3 regions of the Marinobacter panjinensis genome follow, and region 1 is predicted to be linked to each of the others. Evidence: predicted binding sites of a transcription regulator. Region 1 holds the regulator's gene; each other region holds the start of a gene.
The links. Region 1 encodes sigma-54, which starts transcription at its own class of promoters, with help from an activator protein. Its sites were predicted from a motif close to ANTGGCATNNANNTTGCTNT; they were not measured.
Positions count from the first base shown of each region.

Region 2: a site for sigma-54 is predicted at 3,378-3,397, ahead of glnA (glutamate--ammonia ligase). Genes of this name have one in related genera too.
Region 3: a site for sigma-54 is predicted at 5,781-5,800, ahead of FDP08_RS14300 (ammonium transporter). Genes of this name have one in related genera too.

Region 1 covers NZ_SZYH01000001.1:1,359,867-1,367,250, forward strand. The annotation lists gene FDP08_RS06130 (ABC transporter ATP-binding protein) at 1-138, opposite strand, end outside; gene FDP08_RS06135 (KpsF/GutQ family sugar-phosphate isomerase) at 375-1,355, shown strand; gene FDP08_RS06140 (KdsC family phosphatase) at 1,355-1,924, shown strand; gene lptC (LPS export ABC transporter periplasmic protein LptC) at 1,924-2,514, shown strand; gene lptA (lipopolysaccharide transport periplasmic protein LptA) at 2,498-3,109, shown strand; gene lptB (LPS export ABC transporter ATP-binding protein) at 3,087-3,812, shown strand; gene FDP08_RS06160 (RNA polymerase factor sigma-54) at 3,932-5,461, shown strand; gene hpf (ribosome hibernation promoting factor) at 5,491-5,799, shown strand; gene ptsN (PTS IIA-like nitrogen regulatory protein PtsN) at 5,896-6,366, shown strand; gene rapZ (RNase adapter RapZ) at 6,395-7,276, shown strand; gene FDP08_RS06180 (HPr family phosphocarrier protein) at 7,284-7,384, shown strand, end outside.
Region 2 covers NZ_SZYH01000003.1:133,201-140,584, forward strand. The annotation lists gene dtd (D-aminoacyl-tRNA deacylase) at 1-12, opposite strand, end outside; gene pip (prolyl aminopeptidase) at 118-1,080, opposite strand; gene typA (translational GTPase TypA) at 1,181-2,992, opposite strand; gene glnA (glutamate--ammonia ligase) at 3,551-4,954, shown strand; gene FDP08_RS19840 (DUF4124 domain-containing protein) at 5,129-5,659, shown strand; gene glnL (nitrogen regulation protein NR(II)) at 5,986-7,068, shown strand; gene ntrC (nitrogen regulation protein NR(I)) at 7,065-7,384, shown strand, end outside.
Region 3 covers NZ_SZYH01000001.1:3,121,213-3,128,596, forward strand. The annotation lists gene FDP08_RS14275 (lipocalin-like domain-containing protein) at 1-338, shown strand, start outside; gene FDP08_RS14280 (proteasome-type protease) at 354-1,079, opposite strand; gene FDP08_RS14285 (transglutaminase family protein) at 1,172-1,957, opposite strand; gene FDP08_RS14290 (alpha-E domain-containing protein) at 1,954-2,892, opposite strand; gene FDP08_RS14295 (circularly permuted type 2 ATP-grasp protein) at 2,886-4,319, opposite strand; gene FDP08_RS14300 (ammonium transporter) at 4,532-5,740, opposite strand; gene FDP08_RS14305 (YkvA family protein) at 5,903-6,328, opposite strand; gene FDP08_RS14310 (fructosamine kinase family protein) at 6,436-7,194, shown strand; gene FDP08_RS14315 (Npun_F0296 family exosortase-dependent surface protein) at 7,247-7,384, opposite strand, start outside.

The DNA.
Region 1 (7,384 bases):
GGTCTTGCCGGTGCCGCTGGGGCCCATGATGGCCGTAATCTTCCCCCGGGGGATGTCCAGGCTGACACCATCGAAGATACGACGATCACCCCGGGTGAAAACCACGTCTCTGAGCTCGATGTAGGGTGAAGTGTCCATACCTGTTCCAAGTAACCGCCGGGGTGTCTCGGGGCCAGCCTTGCGGATCGGTTGCGGCCCTCAATGTGTGCGTACATTATGCGAACCTGCTGACAACCTCAATCCATCCTTAACAAAATGAATGGATATCAATGATCAGTTTTGCTGACCGTATTGTCATGAAGGCAGCCAACGCCCTTGAAGTGATATACTCTCGCCACGATGAAAAGCATTAACATTCCGGACCCGGGTGCCAGATGAACACCGAGATCAGTCATACCTTCAGAGAATCCGCCCTGAGAGCCATCGAGATCGAGCGTGAAGCCATTGACGCCCTGACCGACAGGATCGATGACCACTTCGTCCGCGCCTGTGAAGTTATCATGGCCTGTAAGGGCCGCGTTGTGGTGACCGGCATGGGCAAATCCGGCCACATCGGCAACAAGATTGCCGCCACCCTGGCCAGCACCGGTACCCCTTCTTTCTTTGTGCACCCGGGCGAAGCCAGCCATGGCGACCTGGGCATGATCACCAGCCAGGACGTGGTACTGGGCATTTCCAACAGTGGCAACACCAGTGAAGTACTCACCATATTGCCACTGATCAAGCGTATGGGTGCACCGCTGATCAGCATGACCGGCAACGCAAACTCTACCCTGGCGCGGGAAGCGGTTGCCAATCTGGATGTCAGTGTTGCCTTGGAAGCCTGCCCGCTCGGCCTGGCCCCTACCTCCAGCACTACCGCCACCCTGGTGATGGGCGATGCCCTGGCGGTCGCCTTGCTGGAAGCGCGCGGCTTCAGCACTGAAGACTTCGCGCTGTCGCACCCCGGTGGCAGCCTGGGCCGCAAGTTGCTACTGCGTGTCTCCGAAATCATGCACACGGGTGACCGCATTCCCCGGGTACAGGAAGACATCACCCTTGGCGGAGCACTGCTGGAAATTTCCCGCAAGGGACTGGGCATGACCACGGTTATCAATGCCGCTGGCGACCTGGTGGGCGTATTCACCGACGGTGACCTGCGTCGCACCCTGGACCGCTCCGTGGATATCCACAACACCCCGATTGCAGAAGTGATGACGCGCAACGGCCGGGTTATCCACGACGACCAGCTGGCAGCCGAAGCCCTGAACATGATGGAAGAGCTGAAAATTAATGCCCTGCCGGTTATCGACCGCAACGGCAAGCTCACCGGTGCCATCAATATGCATGACCTGCTGCGGGCCGGTGTTATCTGATGAGTGACCTGATGACAGACCAGCATCGCCCACAGTGGCCGGCGGACGTATTGGAAAAAGCAGCGGCCATCCGCCTGCTGGCTCTGGACGTCGACGGCATCATGACCGACGGCAAGCTGTTTTTCAGTGCCTCCGGAGACGAACTGAAAGGCTTTAATATTCTCGACGGACTGGGTATCAAGCAGGTGATGGCAGCAGGTATTGACGTGGCAGTCATTACCGGGCGCCGCTCACCACTGACCGAAAGGCGCATGAACGACCTGGGCATCCCTCACCTGATGCAGGGCCGGGAGGACAAAAAGGTCGCCCTGGTGGAGCTGGCAGGACAGCTCGACCTCTCCCCACAGCAGATCGCCTATATGGGGGATGACCTGCCGGACCTGCCGGCCATCCGCTATGCCGGGCTCGGCATTACCGTACCCAATGGTTACTGGTTTGTGCGCCAGCATGCGGATGTCTGCACGGTTGCCGCTGGTGGCAGCGGTGCGGTCAGGGAAGCCTGTGAATTGCTGCTGAGCGCCTGCGGGCAGCTCGAGGCGAGCCTGCAACCCTACCTGGAGCAGAATTGATGTCCGCCCAGCCCCTGTTTAACCGCCCCTGGGTAAGAACCCTGGGCCTGGCAGGCACGATAGTGGCACTGTTTTTCCTGCTCTGGCAAAGTGACGAACCAACGGTGCCGACAGACGCTGCCTCACTGCGGGGCGAATCCGAGCCCGACGGCTTTGTGGTCAACGGTCTTTACCTGTCGTACGACGAAACGGGACGGCTGACAACACGGTTCCGGAGCCCGAGGATCGAGCAGTTCGAGTCCCGCAGCGAGACTGTCATGAAATCGCCCCGGGCGACACTGTTCGGCGAGGGTGGCAATCCACCCTGGCAGGTCCAGGCAACCGAAGGACGTTTTCTCGAAGCTGAAGACCTGGTTCACCTGACTGGGGATGTAAAAGTCATCCGGGAAGCCGAAGGCGGGCGCCCGCTGACCCTGACAACAACGGCACTGACTATGAATAACCGTGATCGCACCGTTTACACGGACGAGCCGGTAGCACTGACCGATGCGGTCAGCCTGACCACAGCTACTGGAATGAAGGCCTGGATTGATGACCGCATTCTTGAACTCGACTCGCAGGTGGAAGGACGCTATGAGCCTGGCAAGTAAATCTGATCTCCGCTGCAGGCCCCGTTGGCCCGCACCGAAATCGTTGGTACTGGCTGCTGTTTGCCTGGCACTGGCAGCGCCCACAGCCCTGGCGTTCGACATGGAGTCTGACCAGCCCATCAGGGTCAATGCTGACAGCGCACGACTGGATGACGGCCAGGGTATCGCAACCTATACCGGCGACGTGGAAATGACCCAGGGCCAGACCAACCTGACCGCCGACAAGGTTGTACTTTACCGGGACGAGAGCGGTGTCAGCCGCATTGAAGCAACCGGCCAGCCAGCTCATTACCGGCAGCCAGCAACGGAAGGACAGGGAGAAACAGATGCCCGCGCCCTGACGATCACCTGGTCAGCCGCCGAAAACCGGGTCACCTTCGAACGTGAGGCGGTTATTGAGCAGGACGGTAACCTGTTCCGCGGGGATGTTATCCACTACGACAGTGCCGAACGCGTTGTTACCGCCGAAGGCGCTGCTGACGCGGGCGAAGGCAGTGGCCGTGTGGAGATGGTCATACAACCCCGCAACAGAACCAGCAACTCTCCCAGCAACCCCGACAGACAGGATACCGATGGCAGTTCTCAGAGCCAGTAACCTGGCAAAAAGCTACAAGCAGAAGAAAGTTGTCATCGACGTTTCCCTGCAGATCCGCAGCGGTGAAATTGTCGGCCTCCTGGGCCCCAACGGCGCCGGCAAGACCACCTGCTTTTACATGATTGTAGGGCTGGTTCCCGCCGACAATGGCCGGATCACCATCGACAACCAGGACATCACGCCACTACCAATGCATGGCAGGGCCCGCAAGGGTATCGGCTATCTGCCCCAGGAAGCGTCGGTGTTCCGCAAACTGACCGTACGTGACAACATCATGGCCATTCTGGAGACCCGCCGCGAACTTAACCGCAGCCAACGGGATGCCAAGCTGGAAGAGTTGCTGGAAGAGTTTCATATCACCCACATCCGCGACAGCCCCGGTATGGCGCTGTCGGGTGGTGAGCGCCGGAGAGTGGAAATCGCCCGGGCCCTGGCAATGGAGCCGGCATTTATTCTTCTGGATGAACCCTTTGCGGGGGTAGACCCGATCTCGGTGAGCGACATCAAGCACATTATCCGCCACCTGCGGGACAAGGGCATTGGCGTGCTGATCACCGACCACAACGTGAGGGAAACACTCGACATCTGTGAGAACGCCTATATAGTCAGCGGAGGCCATATCATCGCATCCGGCAACTCGGAAGCCATTCTTGCCAACCAGCAGGTCAAGGAAGTGTATCTAGGCAATGAATTTCGCCTGTAGTACACTCGGCAAAGAACTTGCTTGGCACGGCAAGTTGCCAGCATACAAAGAGTTTTTATGCAACCCCAACTCCCCGGAAAGGCCGAGAGCGACCGAGTGACGGATCCTGAACTATGGTTATGAAAGCCTCATTACAGTTAAAGCTGGGTCAAAGCCTGACCATGACGCCCCAGCTGCAACAGGCTATCAGGCTACTGCAGCTCTCCACCCTCGACCTCCAGCAGGAAATCCAGCAGGCGCTGGAATCCAACCCCATGCTGGAAACCTCGGAAGACGACGATAACCAGAATCCGGAATCCACGGAAAACGAGAACGACACCGCCGCCGAAGCCTCATCGACAGAAGAGTCAAACACCGCCTCCGAATCGTCTTCAGACTGGGATGAATCCGAAAACGGGCCTGACTGGTCGTCAGAGACCGACAGTCCCGACACCATCCCCGATGACCTTCCGGTCGACACAGCCTGGGACGACATCTACCAGTCGGCACCCGCGTCATCGGCCCGTAACGACGATGAAAACGACAACGATTTTGAAACTCGCAACTCGCCTACGGAAACCCTGCACGATCACCTGGAGTGGCAACTGAACCTGACGCCCCTGAGCGAACGGGACCAGGCCATCGCCCACGCGCTGATGGATGCGGTTGATAATCACGGATACCTTACCTCTCCGCTGGAAGAAATCCATTCGGGGATGATGGACGAGTCTGATGAAGACCCGCTTGAAATGGATGAGGTGGAAGCCGTACTTCACCGGTTGCAGCATTTCGATCCGCCTGGTGTCTTCGCCCGGAATCTTCAGGAATGTCTGCTGATCCAGTTGAACCAGCTGCCACCGGATACCCCGTGGCTCGCCCAGGCACGGCTGGTGATCACCCACTACATTAACCTGCTGGGCAATCGTGATTACGCACAACTGCTGCGCCGCAGCCGCCTGAAGGAAGATCAGTTGCGGGACGTTCTGGCCCTCATTACCGGGCTGAATCCGCGCCCGGGCGATACCCTCGACCAGGCCGAACCAGACTACGTCATCCCGGACGTGATCGTGCGCAAGCACAACGAACGCTGGCGGGTAGAGCTGAATCCGGAAATTGCACCGCGCATTCGTGTCAATGCCAGCTATGCTTCACTTATAAAGCGTGCGGACAGCAGTGCCGACAACACTTACCTGCGAGACCAGCTGCAGGAAGCGAAATGGTTTATCAAGAGCCTGCAAAGCCGTAACGAGACTCTGCTCAAGGTAGCCACGCGAATTGTCGAGCACCAGCAAGGATTCCTGGATCATGGCGAGGAATACATGAAGCCACTGATCCTGTCGGACATTGCCCAGGCGGTGGAAATGCATGAGTCGACCATTTCCAGGGTGACCACCCAGAAATACATGCACACGCCGCGTGGCATATTTGAACTCAAGTATTTTTTCTCCAGCCATGTCAGCACTGACGAGGGCGGAGAATGTTCCTCTACGGCAATCCGGGCGATGATCAAGAAACTGATTGCAACGGAAACCCCGAAAAAGCCATTGAGCGACAGTAAAATTGCAGCCATGCTAGGAGAACAGGGTATCAAGGTAGCGAGACGAACCGTGGCCAAGTACCGTGAGGCAATGCACATTCCTCCGTCCAACGAAAGAAAGCGACTGGTGTAGTAGTAAACATCCGATAACAGGAGAAGCCTATGCAACTCAATATTTCAGGCCATCACGTAGAATTGACTCCCGCACTGAAAGATTATGTAACAGGCAAGTTTGACAAGCTTGAGCGTCACTTTGACCACATCAGCAACTGCCAGGTCACCCTTGAGGTGGAAAAAGTGCGCCAGATGGCGGAAGCTACGCTACACGTGATAGGTGGTGAGATTCACGCAAAGGCCGAAAACAGCGATATGTATGCCGCCATTGATGCTCTGGTGGACAAGCTGGACAGGCAGATCCTTAAGCACAAGGAAAAGAACGTTGACCGGATGCACGGAAACGGAGCCCGCTAGGGCGACCTGTTTGGTGCATAACAGTTAATCGAGCTGCGGCGCCGGCTTCGTTACAAAAGCTGCCGCAGCCTTTTTTTACGGAACTGCAGTCGATTCATGACCGACACATCCCTGACTATCGAGAACATACTCGCGCCGGAGCTGGCCCTTTGCAGGATGCCCGCCTCCAGCAAGAAGCGGGTTATGGAAACCATTGCGGAGCAGATCCAGCAACATGATCCGTCGCTCAGTGATACCGCGATATTCAACAACCTCGTTGCCCGGGAGCGACTGGGGAGCACGGGTATTGGCCAGGGTATCGCCATTCCCCACTGTCGCCTGGAAGGGCTCGATCACGTTGTGGGGGTATTGCTGACCCTGGAAGAAGGCGTGGCCTTCGATGCCATCGACAACCAGCCGGTAGACCTGGTGTTTGCCCTGATTGTTCCCAAGGAAGCGACCAGTGAACACCTTGAACTGCTGAGCCAGCTGGCCGAAAAGTTCAATGTACGGGCATTCTGCGATCAACTCCGCCAATGTACCGATGCGGACTCTCTCTATCGCCGGATGACGGCCGAAGGAAACTGAGCCGCTCCGGATTCGAGGTGAATGGGTTATGAAACTGATCATCGTCAGCGGCCGGTCAGGCTCCGGTAAAAGTACCGCCCTGCACGTGCTGGAGGACCTGGGTTTCTATTGCATCGACAACCTGCCCATCGGGTTGCTCTTCCCCCTGACGCGGGAAGCCACCACCCAGAGCTCACCGGGCCGGCTGGGCAAGATGGCGGTGAGCATCGACGCACGCAATCTGTCCGGCGAGCTCAGTAACTTTGAAGACATCTACCGCAGCCTGCAGGATACCGGCGTGACCATCGAGGTCATTTACCTGGACGCCGATGAACAGTCCCTGCTCCAGCGATTTCACGCCACACGGCGCAAGCATCCTCTGAGCGACGACAGGACCTCACTGCGCGAAGCCATCGGCAACGAGAAAAAGCTGCTGGAACCCCTGTCGAAACTGGCCGACCTTTATATCGATACCACCGGGCTGTCCATGTACGAACTGAGGGACATGGTCAAGCAGCGGGTGGCCGGGCGACGTGAGCAGGAACTGGCGCTATTGTTCCAGTCTTTCGGCTTCAAGCACGGGGTGCCGCTGGACTCGGATTATGTGTTCGATGTCCGCTGTTTGCCCAATCCCTACTGGGACACCAGCCTGCGAAAATTCGTAGGCACCGACCAGCCTGTTATCGACTTCCTGGAAAAGGAACCCCTGAGCCGGAAAATGGTGGACGATCTGACCAGCTTCCTGGAAACCTGGTTGCCTTCCTTTGCCGACAGCAATCGCAGCTATATGACAATTTCCATCGGTTGTACCGGTGGCCAGCATCGCTCGGTTTACGTCTGCGAACAGCTGGGCCGTCATTTCTCGGGAAAGTACAGCAATGTCCAGGTCCGGCACACTGAACTTCCGCACTTGCAGAGCCGGGAAAGCTGAACCGTCTATGATTCGCCGCCCCATCACCATCATCAACAAACTCGGCCTTCATGCCCGCGCTGCCGCCAAACTGGTTGCAACCGCGTCGGATTTCGAGAGCAGCGTTCA
Region 2 (7,384 bases), on a different contig from region 1:
CAGTCCTTTCATTGAACTCCCTGCGGAAGGACTTAAAAGTTCTGCGGGAGTTTATCCACGCCACAGGCTCGCCGCAACCCCTCTTAAGGGGTATTTGTTGGTTGTGCGAAGCGGTGCCTATTCGGCGCTGCCATCAAGCCTTGCAGCCACCTCATCTACGCCTCGCATCAACGCATCGACAATCGCCGGCTCAGAGGCAGAATGGCCGGCATCCCGAATGATTCTCAGGTCCGCTTCTGGCCACGCCTCACTCAGGGCAAGGGCATTATCCAGGGGGCAAACCATGTCGTAACGGCCGTGAATGATGATGCCGGGGATGTCTTTCAGGGCGCCGGCATCACGGATGATCTGATTGTCCTCCAGAAAGGCGCTGTTCATAAAATAGTGGCATTCAATCCGGGCCAGTGCGATCGCCACGTGGGGGTGACCGAAATGCTCCACCACCCTGGGATTCGGATGCAGGGTCGCACACCGCCCCTCCCAGATGGACCAGGCCTTTGCAGCCTGAATCTGCTCAAGCTCGTTAGTGCTGGTGAGGCGCCGATAATAGGCGGATACCAGATCATCCCGCTCATTCTCGGGAATGGGCGCCAGGAAATCCTGCCAGTAGTCGGGAAATACACGGCTGGCACCCTCCTGGTAAAACCAGTGTATATCCTTGGGGCGGCACAGAAAGATGCCCCTCAGCACCAGGCCGAGCACTCTGTCCGGGTGGGACTGCGCGTAAACCAGGCTCAAAGTGGAACCCCAACTGCCTCCGAACAGAATCCACTGGGTAATACCAAGAAACGAACGGACCGTTTCCATGTCCTCCACCAGTTTTTGCGTGGTGTTACCATCGAATGCCGCCAGCGGACTGGAGCGCCCTGCGCCACGCTGGTCCATCAGGATGATCCGATACCGTTCAGCATCAAAAAACCGACGGTAATAATCCTCGCAACCGCCTCCCGGGCCGCCGTGAACAACGAGCACCGGAATGCCATCCGGGTTACCACTTTCTTCCACATAGAGTTCGTGGGGAGGGTCCACCGCAAGACGATGCCGGGCATTGGGCTTGATGTCGGGAAACAGGGTGAGCATAAAACGCTCCGGAAAAAGGATGTAACCGGAGTTTAGCTGAAGTGAACGAAAAAGGGGCAGATGTCATCTGCCCCTTTCTCTTGTTGTTACCGCACTGAAATTACTTCTTGTGGGCGCGCTTGCGCTCGTTTTCAGTAAGGAGCTTCTTGCGCAGACGAATCGATTTGGGAGTTACCTCCACCAATTCGTCTTCATCAATAAACTCCAGTGCCTGCTCAAGGGTAAACTTGATGGGCGGCACCAGGGCGATAACTTCGTCCTTGCCGGAGGCACGCATGTTGTCCAGCTTCTTGCCCTTGGTGGGGTTGACCACCAGGTCATTATCACGGCTGTGAATGCCGCATAACTGGCCTTCATAAACTTCCTGCCCCGGATCCAGGAACAGCTTGCCACGGCTCTGCAGCGTTTCCAGCGAATAGGTCAGCGCCGCACCGGTTGCCATCGAGACGAGCACACCGTTCTGGCGGCTGGTCATATCACCGCTCTTGATCGGACCGTAATGGCTGAAGGTCGACGTCAGAATGCCCGAGCCGGATGTCATGGTCAGGAAAGAGTTACGGAAGCCGATGAGACCACGCGCCGGAATCGTATATTCAAGGCGCATACGCCCCTTGCCGTCCGGAACCATATTGGTCAGGTCACCCTTGCGGAAACCCATCTGGTCCATGAGAGCACCCTGGTGCTGCTCTTCAATGTCGATGATCACGTTCTCATAGGGCTCTTGCTTTACCCCGTCAATCTCACGGATAACCACTTCCGGACGACCCACGGCGAGCTCGAAGTTTTCCCGGCGCATGTTCTCGATCAACACCGACAGGTGCAGTTCGCCACGACCGGATACCTTGAACTTGTCTGCGGACTCGCCCTCTTCAACGCGCAAAGCGACGTTGTGAAGCAGCTCCTTCTCCAGGCGCTCCTTGATGTTGCGGCTGGTGACGAACTTGCCTTCCCTGCCACAGAACGGCGAATCGTTGACCTGGAAGGTCATGGAAACCGTTGGCTCGTCCACCGTCAGCGGCGGCAGGGCTTCGACGGCAGCCTGGTCGCACAGCGTGTCGGAGATATACAGCTCATCCATGCCGCTGACGCAGATAATATCACCTGCCTGCGCCTCGTCGACTTCGACACGCTGCAGACCGGAGTGGCCCATGATCTTGAGGATTCGGCCCTGACGCTTCTTGCCATCGGCACCGATAGCCGTCACCGGGGAGTTGGTTTTGACCTTGCCACGCCTGATGCGGCCAATCCCGATAACACCCAGGAAGCTGTTGTAGTCGAGCTGGGAAATCTGCATCTGGAATGGACCATCGCGATCGACTTGTGGCGCGGGTACGTGGTCGACAATGGCCTGGAAAACCGCATCCATGTTGTCGTCCAGCTTTTCATGATCCATCCCGGCGATGCCGTTCAGGGCACTGGCAAAGACAATCGGAAAATCCAGTTGCTCGTCACTGGCACCCAGGTTGTCGAACAGATCAAACACCTGATCCACCACCCAGTCCGGGCGGGCACCCGGACGGTCAATCTTGTTCACGACCACAATCGGATGCAGGCCGGCATCAAAGGCTTTCTGGGTGACAAAACGGGTCTGTGGCATCGGCCCGTCAATGGAATCAACCACCAGCAGCACGCAATCCACCATGCTCATCACACGCTCTACTTCACCACCGAAGTCGGCGTGGCCCGGGGTGTCGACGATGTTGATGTCGTAGTCGTGCCATTTCAGCGCGGTGTTCTTGGCCAGGATGGTAATGCCGCGTTCCTTTTCCTGGTCGTTGGAATCCATCACGCGCTCACTTTCGAGCTCTTTGCGGTCCAGCGTACCGGATTGGCGCAACAACTGGTCCACCAGCGTGGTTTTGCCATGATCGACGTGGGCGATAATGGCGATATTACGAAGTTTATCTATCACAACAATATTCCTGCAGCATGCACTGAATGACCTGAGCGGTCTTCAGCAGGCGCTATGCCCCTTACATGCCGTCTCAAATCCGTAAAATGAATTTCATTTGCCAGGCCGGGCAGCCCGGGTGCACCCTGACGAGACTCAGCGGTTGCGCTGAATTTCCGGGTCTAAAATGAAGTGGCGCGCAGTATATAGCAAACTTCATTGCGTTTATATGAAGAAAAACGCCTATGGGGCTGGCAGGCCTCGCGCACAGGTATGGTGCATTTTTTCAGTGCGCGCACTCTTTTAATGCACCACAAAAGGGCGAGCCAGCCAATGCCGTCATGACGATCGCTCCAAAACAGCCCGAAAACCCTGTAACTGCGCCCTTGTGGAGCATGCCTTAAAAACTGGCAAGCCTATTGCTTCACTTCAGGCAGCCGAATTTGCAGGTAAGAAGGAACAGCTTTTGATAAGCTGCCCAACCTGAAAGAAAGATCGGGAGTCAGCACCGCTGAACGATCCGGCAACAACGTACACAGAAATCGCCCGCCCTGCGGGATAACTGACGGAGCTTGCACAATGTCCAAGACGATTGATCTGATCAAAGAACACGAAGTCAAATGGGTCGACATGCGATTCACTGACAGCCGCGGTAAAGAGCAGCACGTAACCCTGCCCGCAACCGAGGTTGATGAGGATTTCTTCGCCGACGGCAAGATGTTCGATGGCTCCTCCATCTCTGGCTGGAAGGGCATTAACGAATCCGACATGATCCTGATGCCGGTTGACGAAACCTCTGTGCTGGATCCGTTCACTGAAGAAACCACCATTAACATCACCTGCGACATCGTCGAGCCCTCCACCATGCAGGGCTATGAGCGGGACCCGCGCTCGGTTGCCAAGCGCGCCGAAGAATACCTGAAGTCCACCGGCATCGCTGACGGCGCACTGTTCGGTCCGGAGCCCGAATTCTTCGTTTTCGACTCCGCCCGCTGGAAAGTCGATATGCAGGGTGCCATGTACGAACTGCATTCTGAAGAAGCGGCCTGGGTATCCGGCGAAGAATTCGATCGCAATAACATTGGCCACCGTCCGGGCGTCAAAGGCGGCTACTTCCCGGTACCACCGGTAGACAGCCTGCACGACCTGCGTGGCGCTATGTGTGCGGCCATGGAGTCCATGGGCCTGGTCATTGAAGTGCACCACCACGAAGTCGGCACCGCTGGCCAGTGTGAAATCGGTGTTGGCGCCAACACCCTGACCAAGAAAGCTGACGAAGTTCAGATCCTGAAGTACTGCGTGCACAACGTAGCCCATGCCTACGGCAAAACAGCTACCTTTATGCCCAAGCCGGTTGTCGGTGACAACGGTTCCGGTATGCACGTACACATGTCCCTGAACAAGGATGGCAAGAACCTGTTCGCAGGCGACGGCTATGCCGGTCTGAGCGAGATGGCCATTTACTACATTGGCGGCATTATCAAGCACTCCAAGTCCATCAACGCCTTCACCAACGCTTCTACCAACAGCTACAAGCGTCTGGTTCCGGGCTTTGAAGCACCGGTAATGCTGGCCTACTCCGCCCGCAACCGTTCCGCCTCTATCCGTATCCCGTACGTCAACAGCCCGAAGGGCCGTCGAATCGAGGTTCGCTTCCCGGATGCTTCTGCCAACCCGTACCTGGCCTTTGCAGCGCTGATGATGGCTGGCCTCGACGGCATCCAGAACAAGATCCACCCTGGCGATGCCATGGACAAGGATCTGTACGATCTGCCGAAGGAAGAAGCCCTGAACATCCCCACCGTTGCCGAGACGTTCCAGGAAGCCCTGGACTGCCTCGAAGCGGACCACGAGTTCCTGACCCGTGGCGGCGTGTTCACCGAAGACATGATCGGTGGCTACATTGACCTGAAGCGTGGCGAAGTTGAAAAGCTCAACATGACCACACACCCGGTCGAGTTTGAGCTGTACTACTCCTGCTAAGACGCCACAGGCGCCAGCAGTCAGAGAAGCCCCGCCCCGCGCGGGGCTTTTTTGTGCCCGCAATCACAACAGCCCGCCCCCCTTAACGTAATGTAACCAAGCACGGCAGGAATGGCGTTGAAATACATGGGCCTGGCGCAGATAATCGGATAAAACAACAGACAGGTTGTATCTATGAAACCACGGCTCGCATATGTCGCAGGCATTATCGCTTTCGTCGCCTTCCCCCTTTCTGCAGAGGTGTATCGTCAGGTTGATGCTCAGGGCAACGTCACCTATACCGACGAACCTGTAGAAGGTACCGAAGCTGAAGAGATCAAGGTCAAGCCGGTAACCACCGTCACCCTGCCCAAACCCGAGGCGGTCCGGGAACCCGAAAGGCTCAGGCAAAAGGTGGAACAGGAAGGCGCGGCGTACGACAGCGTGACATTCGTCGCCCCTGGCGATGATGAGGCCTTCCACAGCGGCAGTGGCAACGTGGAATTCCAGGTTACCAGTTCCCCCTCACTGCGGAACAATCACAAGTACGAAGTCACCCTGGATGGCCAGCCTGTCGGCCAGAGTCAATCCGGAACCGTTATGGTGCGCAACGTCTACCGGGGCACCCACGACGCCGGCGTCAACATCGTTGACAGCGACGGTGTCACCATCAAAAGCGGCGAAACCATTACTTTCACCATTCACCGGCCCAGCGTTAACAACTGACGCACCTTTCCGGAGCCCTCTCCTCCCTGGAGAGGGCACATGGATATCATACCCTGTCGGGCCGATGCGGCCATTCCACCCCACACAACGCACTATTTTAGTGCGCTCGCACCACAAAGCAGCCATACTCTGACCATTCACAGGGCGCCCGGCCGGCATTCTGACCGGCACAATAAGACTTATGCACTACACAACGGCGCGTTTACGGGCCGTCAAACCGCAATGCCCGCAAAATGCGCATTTTCAACGCTGCAATCCTCCAATGTGGTTCGCTTTTTGCAAAACTGCGTGAGTACTCAGCATTGCCCACCAAAAGGGATGGAAGCATGGCAATACCGGCCGGATACAAAAGCATACTGGACAGCCTTACCACCGCGGTGATTGTGCTGAGGGAAGGCTTGCAGATCCAGTACCTGAATCCTGCCGCCGAGAGTCTGTTTGAAACCAGCATTACCCGAAGCCAGGGCGCCCCGATCAACGACATTCTGATCGACTCTAAAGACGCCCTGAAAACCCTGTACGCCGCCGCGGAGAACGGTCAGTCCTACACCCGCCGTGAAGCAGAATTCGTGCTCACCAGCGGTCTGCGACTAACTGTTGACTACTCGGTATCGCCCATCAGTCTGGACCCTGCCGAGTTGCTGATCGAAATACAGCCACGGGATCGGCTACTGCGCATCAGCCGGGAAGAGGACATCATATCCCAGCAGGAAACCACCCGGATTCTGGTGCGGGGTATGGCCCACGAGATCAAGAACCCGCTGGGTGGCATTCGGGGAGCTGCGCAGCTTCTGGACCGGGAACTGAATGATGAAGGCCAGAAGGAATACACCCAGGTCATTATTGCAGAAGCCGATCGCCTCAGATCCCTGGTGGACAGAATGCTGGGCCCCAACAAAGCGCCGAAACTTGCCCCCACCAACATTCATGAAGTGCTCGAACGGGTGAAAACCTTGCTGGAGGCGGAAAGCCGCGGCCGGCTGACCTTCCGCCGTGATTACGACCCCAGCCTTCCGGAATTCCAGGGCGACAAGGAGCAGCTGATCCAGGCCTTTCTCAACATCGCCCGTAACGCCATGGAAGCCGCCTTCGAAAACCAGGCAGAGAGGTCTGGCAATGAGCAGCCAACCATCACCTTCCGCACCCGCGCGCTACGACAGTTCACCATCGGCCACAAACGCCATCGTCTGGTTTGCCGCGTGGATGTGATCGATAACGGGCCCGGCATACCACCAGACCTGTTGCAGAACGTTTTCTACCCGATGATCAGTGGACGGGCGAGTGGGACCGGCCTTGGCTTGTCCATCACCCAGAGCATCATCGGGCAACATCACGGGCTGGTTGAATGTGAGAGCCAGCCCGGCGAAACCGACTTCATCATCTTCCTGCCCCTGGAGGACAACCTATGAGCCAACCGGCAAACGTCTGGATCATTGACGACGACCGCAGTATACGCTGGGTGCTGGAGCGCGCCCTGAACCAGGCCGGTATGCAGCCCCGGGTGTTTGAAAGCGGTGAAAGCATCATGATGCGGCTGGAGCACGAACAGCCGGACGCCATCATCAGCGATATCCGCATGCCCGGCGTGGACGGCATCACCCTGCTGTCCCAGATTGTTGAGGTGCACCCGGACCTGCCGGTGATCATCATGACCGCCCACTCCGACCTGGAAAGCGCGGTAACCAGCTACCAGACCGGCGCCTTCGAATACCTGCCCAAGCCCTT
Region 3 (7,384 bases), 1.8 Mb from region 1:
TGCATCTGGAGGATGGCCACAAGCTGATGGCCTTTCGCCTGCGGGAAGACGGCGGTGCCTATTCGTCTGGCAGCTGGATCGGGGCCGATGGCCAGCTTGAAGCGCTGGATCGCGATGATCTGACCCTGTCACCGATCCGTTGGCATGAATCTCAACGTGGCCGAGTGCCCGTAGCGTGGCGACTGACGATTCCTCAGCATAAGGTGGACCTGACTGTCGCAGCGCCGCCCGGCGACTACTGGAACACCGGGCTCTATCCCTATTGGGAAAGCCCGGTGTCTGTTGCCGGCTCCCACAAGGGCGTGGGTTATATGGAACTGACCGGCTACAGGGAATAAAGGGCGGGGACGGTATCAGCGGATGACTGGTGGTTGGAGGCCGGTTACCAGCTCCTGGATGCCCTGATGCCATTGCTGGCGGAGTTGCTGGAAGTAGTCGTTGTGTTCGTCCACCCGGTCGGTGAAACAGGGCTTCAGTTCATTATTACGATAGATGGCCACGTCCAGCGGCATGCCTACCGACAGATTGCTTTTCATGGTGGAGTCGAAGGAGATCAGGGCGCACTGGTACGCCCGGTCCAGGGAGGACTGGTAGTTCACCACCCGGTCAAGAATCGGCTTGCCGTACTTTGACTCGCCAATCTGGAAATAGGGGGTCTCTCGGGTGGCTTCGATGAAGTTGCCTTCCGGGTAGATGTTGAACAGCCGCGCTTCTTCGCCGCGAATCTGGCCGCCCAGGATCAGCGAGCAACTGAAATCCACGTGGTTGATCTTGCCCTCCGGGTTGTCCCGATGGATAACTTCGCGAATGGTCTTGCCGACAATCTCCGCGGTCTCGAACATGGAGACCGTGGAAAAAACGTTGGGCACCTCGGAGCCGGCGCGCTTTTCCAGCAGGCTGACCACACTCTGGCTGGTGGCGAGATTGCCGGCGGACAGAATTACCAGCTCCCGCTCGCCCGGCTGCTCAAAGACATGCATTTTGCGGAAGGTCGAGATCTGGTCAAAACCCGCATTGGTGCGGGAGTCAGACGCGAACACCAGGCCATCGGCCAGCCGCATCGCCACACAATAAGTCATCGGGCTACCCTCGGGTGATTCGGAATCCGGCCAGTTTACCCCTTTCACCGCAGAATACATGGGGTGATGTGTCGATTTTGCAAAGCTTTTTGTTACTGGCTGTCCCCGGCTTTGGTCACCCAGGCGCGGGTCTGCAGACTCTCCATGCCGCCGCCACTGCGAATGCCTCGTACCGGCGCGGCATCCCGGTAATCCAGGCCCGTTGCCAGCTTGATATGGCTTTCCGCTACATTGAGCAGGTTCACCACATCAAAGGTATGCCAGTTGCGGCCCAGCCACGCCTCTGCCCAGGCGTGGGTGGCCAGGTGGTCGTCGCTGAAGGTGTGTATGTAGCCACTGACGTAACGCACCGGAACCCCGATGTGGCGGCAGCAGGATATGAAGATATGGGTGTGGTCCTGGCACACCCCGGCTTTCTGTTTGAAGGCCTCGGCGGCGGTGTGGGTCACGGTGGTGGCGCCGGGCAGGAACTGAATGTGCTCCAGGATGCGGTTCATCATCCTTACCAGGCTGCGCTTGTTGGGGGAAAACTGGCTGGCGAATGCCTTGATGGCCTTGTCGGCTTCCGTCAGTGGGGTGTGGCGCAGGAACACTTCCGGCGGGAAGGGTGAATCGTCCCGGGTCAGTGGTTTGCCGGTCAGGTCAACCACGCCTTCGGCGGTCAGGGTGATCTTCGAGACCGTCTTGTCCATGGTCATGACAGTAACCTGGTTGCCGAAGCCGTCGATCATCTGGCTGGTTTCCCCCGGGGCGCTCACGTGCCACTCCAGGATTCGCTGTTGTGGCGTGTTGCGGGGTGTCAGGCGCAGGTACTGGATGCTGTTGTGCATTGGCGCATCGTAGGTATAGGTTGTGTCGTGGCGGATGTTCAGTTTCATTGTTTCCACCCCATGTAGTCCTTCTGGATCTGGCCGGAAATGCGCTGGATGCGTTCCAGGAAGTCGGTCAGATATTCGTGCAGGCCTCGCTCTTCAATGTATTCCCGGTCGCCATAGTGGATGTTGGCATACAGGCTGGAGGCAAGGCGCCTGGCCCGGCGGGCATCACCACTCTGGATCTGCTCCAGCAGGCTCGCAATTTCCTGCAGGCACGCCCGCAGCGAGCGCGGTACATCCGGTTTGAGAATCAGCAGTTCTGCCACGTTCATGGGCTCGATGTTGTGGCCGTAGGTATGCTGGTAGGCCTCGAAGGCGGCCAGTGAGTGCAGCAGGGCGGTCCACTCGAAGAACGATTGCGTGGGGTGGCCTTCAAGGGATTTGGTGGCCATGTGATGGCGGATATCCAGAACCCTTGCGGTGGTGTCGGCCCGTTCGATAAAGGTACCCAGACGCAGAAAGTGGAAGGCATCGTTACGCAACAGGGTGCCGTAGGCAGCACCCCGGAACACGTGGGAGCGTTCCCGGGTCCAGTCGAACACCCGGCTAGCGTTGGACTCGGAGACGCCCTTGTGGCGCAGCTCCTTCAGTTCCATCCAGGCCAGATTGATGCTCTCCCACACGTCCGCTGAGAGATTACCCCGAATGTGCAAGGCGTTGTCCCGGGCGCTGCGTATAACGCTGAACACGCTGGCAGGATGGCGGTCGTCCAGAACCAGGAAATCGATCAGGTTCTGGGGCGTGATGTCGTTGTACAGTTCGTCGAACACCTCCCGGGTGCCAGTAACCAGCAGAGGCACGGATAGCTGCTCCTCACGGTCTTCCGGCACGTCAATCAGTGCCATGGTCAGGCTGACGTCCAGTAAACGGGCCTGGGTTTCGGCCCGCTCCAGATAGCGGGCCATCCAGAACAGACTTGATGCGGCGCGGCTCAGCATTCGTCGCCCTCCAGTACCCAGGTGTCTTTGGTGCCGCCGCCCTGGGACGAGTTCACCACCAGTGATCCAGCTTTCAGTGCCACCCGCGTCAGGCCACCGGGCACCATCTGTACCTTTTTGCCTGAGAGCACAAAGGGCCGCAGGTCCAGGTGTCGGGGTGCCACGCCTTCATCCACAAAAGTGGGACAAGTGGACAGGCTCAGGGTGGGCTGGGCGATGTAGTTTTCAGGCCGGGCTTTCAGCAGGCTGCGGAAGTGGCTGAGTTCCTTCTTGCTGGCCCTGGGGCCAATCAGCATGCCGTAGCCGCCCGCGCCCTGGGTTTCCTTGACCACCAGATCGGGAAGGTTGTCCAGCACGTACTGCAGGTCCTTGGGTTTGCGGCACTGCCAGGTGGGTACGTTCTTCAGGATGGGTTCTTCCCCCAGGTAGAAGCGGATCATGTCCGGCACGTAGGGGTAGATGGACTTGTCGTCTGCCACGCCGGTGCCCATGGCATTGGCCAAAACCACGTTACCGCTGCGGTAGGCCGCATACAGGCCTGGCACGCCGAGCATGGAGTCGGGATTACCGGCCAGGGGGTCGAGGAAATCATCGTCAATCCGTCGGTAAATCACGTCCACCTGCTGGGGGCCGATGGTGGTCTTCATGTAGACCTTGTTTTGGCGAATGAACAGATCGGCGCCTTCTACCAGTTCGATGCCCATCTGGCGTGCCAGGAAGGCGTGCTCGAAGTAGGCGCTGTTAAAACGCCCGGGGGTGAGCACCACTACCGTGGGGTTAGGCTTGAGGGAGGCGGCGCGAAGCGTTTCCCCGAGCAGTGCCGGGTAGTGCTCCACCGGCGCAACCGGCGCCTGGGCAAACAACTCCGGAAACAGTCGCATCATCATGCGGCGGTTTTCCAGCATGTAGGACACACCACTGGGGCAGCGCAGGTTGTCTTCCAGCACATAGAAATCACCGTCGTTATGGCGGATCAGGTCTATGCCGGCGATGTGGGAATAGAGGTTCCTGGGCAGTTTCAGGTTCTGCATGCCGGGCTGGTACTGGGGGTTGGCAAACACCTGTTCAGCGTTGATGACCCCGGCGCGGATAATGTCGAAATCGTGGTAGATGTCGAACAGGAAGCGGTTCAGGGCCTGAACCCGCTGTCTTAGCCCGGCCTGCATCCGCTGCCAGTCGGTGGCAGAAATCACGCGGGGAATCAGGTCAAAGGGGATCAGGCGGTCGGCGCCCTGGTCTTCGCCATACACGTTAAAGGTGATGCCCAGGCGCTGGAAAAGCACGTCCGCCTCGCGGCGTTTCTCGGCGAGCAGGTCCTCGTCGGACTTGATCAGCCAGTCTTCCAGCATCCGGCAACTGGGCCGTACCCGGTTATCTTCGTCGAACAGCTCGTCGTAAATACCCTCGGGTGGGGTTTGTATCAGCATAACCATGACCCTCTCCTGAACACGCCCTCCACCGGATGTGAAGAGTCGGTATCCAGCCGTTCCCATTCAAAAAAGGAATAGCAAAAGCCAGGCCACTCTGGCGCCGGAAGTGCGGTTTTGGCCAGGGCGGGCTATTTAAGAAAAGGCCAGGAGGGAGAATGTGTCAATAAAAGATACTGTCAGCCGCCCCTATGGCGGCTGACAGCCAGGGCTTATTCCAGCGATGTCGCACCAATGCGGTGAATGCTGACGTCTGCACCGTTGAATTCTTCTTCATCGGTCAGGCGCAGCCCGGAGATGGCGCTGACGATGCCGTAGACGATCAGGCCGCCGACAAAGGCCACGACAACGCCGGCAACCGCGCCAATGATCTGGGACATCAGGCTGACGCCACCCAGGCCACCAAAGGCTTCCTGGCCGAAGATGCCGGCTGCAACAGCACCCCAGACACCACAAACACCGTGCAGGGGCCAGACACCCAGTACGTCGTCCAGGCGTTCGATTTTGTCCTGGGCCCATTCAAACATGTAGACGAAGATCGCACCGGCAATACCCCCGGTGATCAGTGCACCAACCGGGTGCATCAGGTCCGAGCCGGCGCATACGGCCACCAGGCCGGCGAGCGGCCCGTTGTGGATAAAACCCGGGTCCTTACGGCCCACCAGCATGGCTATCAGCACGCCACCGACCATGGCCATCAGGCTGTTTACCGCCACCAGGCCGCTGATGCCATCCAGGGTCTGGGCCGACATCACGTTAAAGCCGAACCAGCCCACGGTAAGAATCCAGGCGCCGAGGGCGAGGAAGGGAATATTGGAGGGCGCAAAGGCCACCACCCGGCCGTTGCGATAGCGTCCGTTGCGCGCTCCTAACAGCAATACCGCAGCCAGGGCAATCCAGCCACCGACAGCGTGCACGACAACGGAGCCGGCAAAGTCGTGGAATGCTGCACCAAACTGGTTCTCCAGCCAGGCCTGGAAGCCGTAATTGCCGTTCCAGATCATGCCTTCAAAGAAGGGATACACGAACGCCACAATCAGCCCGGAGGCGATCAGCATCGGGTAAAATTTTGCGCGCTCGGCAATGCCGCCGGAAACAATGGCGGGTATGGCAGCGGCGAAGGTCATCAGGAAGAAGAACTTGACCAGGTCGTAGCCGTTGGCGGCTGTCAGCTCTGTGGCGCTGGCCATGAAGTGGCTGCCATAGGCGATGTAGTAACCGATAAAGAAATAGGCAACGGCGGAGATGCCGAAATCCGTCATGATCTTCACCAGGGCATTTACCTGGTTCTTGTGGCGCACGGTACCCACTTCCAGGAAGGCGAAGCCGGCGTGCATGGCCAGTACCATAATGGCACCGATAAGAATGAAGAGGGTGTTGGCGCTTTCGGTCAGAGTATGTACTGCACTCGTGATATCCACGGGTTGGTTGCTCCTGGTTGTGCATTGATAGCGTGCACAACAAGCAAGGAGTGTTCCGTTTTGATGCAATGCCAGGAAGGGTAACAGATTAGGGGAAATTTCCGCCCGATATAAGTGCGCCCGGCGGAAGAATCGTGGTCGCCGGCGCCCTGATATTGTGCGTTATTGGTGGTCTTGCACTATTGTGGTGGGCCCCTGCTCGGATTGCTCCGACCAGGCAGCGTAACGAAGCAGGTCCGATTCCACGAAGGCCAGGCAAGCGGCCACGACACCGGCGTCGTCCAGGAAGCCAATCCCCAGAAGCAGGTCCGGAATCAGGTCCAGGGGGTTAAGTACATAGATAAGAGCCCCGGCGATGGCTGCAATGCTTTTCCACGGTACGTTCCGGTAATTCCCCTGCCAATAGTCACCGACCATGGAAAACATCAGGCGGACATCGGTGCCGAAACGGCGCAGCTTGCCGCTTTTTCTCACCTTCTCCTCGATAGCCTTCTGACGGCGAAGCAGATCGGCAAGGTCATCGCGGCGAACCTTGGCGGCCTCGGTATCCATCTGTTCGTTAGCCTTGTATTCGCTGAATGTTGCCATTGGTTGTTACCTAAATTGAAGTACATTTCCCGACCCATAGTCCATCAAAGCTGTGATAAAGCCAAGGGGTTTGCGGGGTGTTTCCTTATCGTGGTTATACTGACTGTATGATCGATTTCATCAAACACAATTCCACGTCCTTTCCCGATGCGCTGTTCTACGAGGCCAAGGGCCTTGAGGTATTGGCAGACACCCTTAAAACCGCCGGTGTTACCGAGTTACGTGTGCCGGAGGTGACATCCGTCTCGGAACAGGAGCTGGTTATTCCGCGGATAAACCCCGGTCCGGCAACCGAGGCAACCATGGCAATGCTGGGCGAGGGGCTTGCCCGCATGCATGCGGTTCGCCAGCCACACTACGGGTTTGAAGATGACAACATGATCGGGTTGTCGCCACAGAAGAATCGCCTGACGGACGACTGGGGCGACTTTTTCCTCGAAGATCGCCTCGGTGTACAGGTGGGGATGATTCGTAACCGGCAGGTGAAGGAGGAGTTCGAAGCTGTGCTCAGGACAAAAGGCGATGCTCTGGCGCAGTTCCTGAATGCGCACTGTGAACACCCCAGCCTGCTTCATGGTGACCTCTGGTCCGGCAATGTGCTGTTCGACACCACCGGCCCCTGGCTGATTGATCCTGCGGTCTATTACGGTGACCGGGAAGCAGACATCGCCATTACGGAGCTCTTTGGTGGTTTTTCAACGGCTTTTTACCGCGCCTATGATCGCATTTATCCAAGAACGGGGGTTTACGTTACCAAGCGGGCTATCTATAACCTTTATCACACCCTCAACCACTACAACCTGTTCGGCGCATCCTATCTCGATGCCTGCAGGCGCAATCTGGGAGTGATCGCATCGCAGGTATAACGAAAGCTGGGGCACTTGATCAGTGCCCCCAGCTTGTTACGCTAGTGCAGAATCAGGCGGATTTACGGCGACGGGTATACACAAGGCCGGCCAGGCCAAGGCTGAATAATGCCAGGGTGCCGGGCTCTGGTACTCTGGCATAGGCATGGTTGTCGCTCTCGAAGGCGTAGTTGGTGCTGCTCAGCTGGAC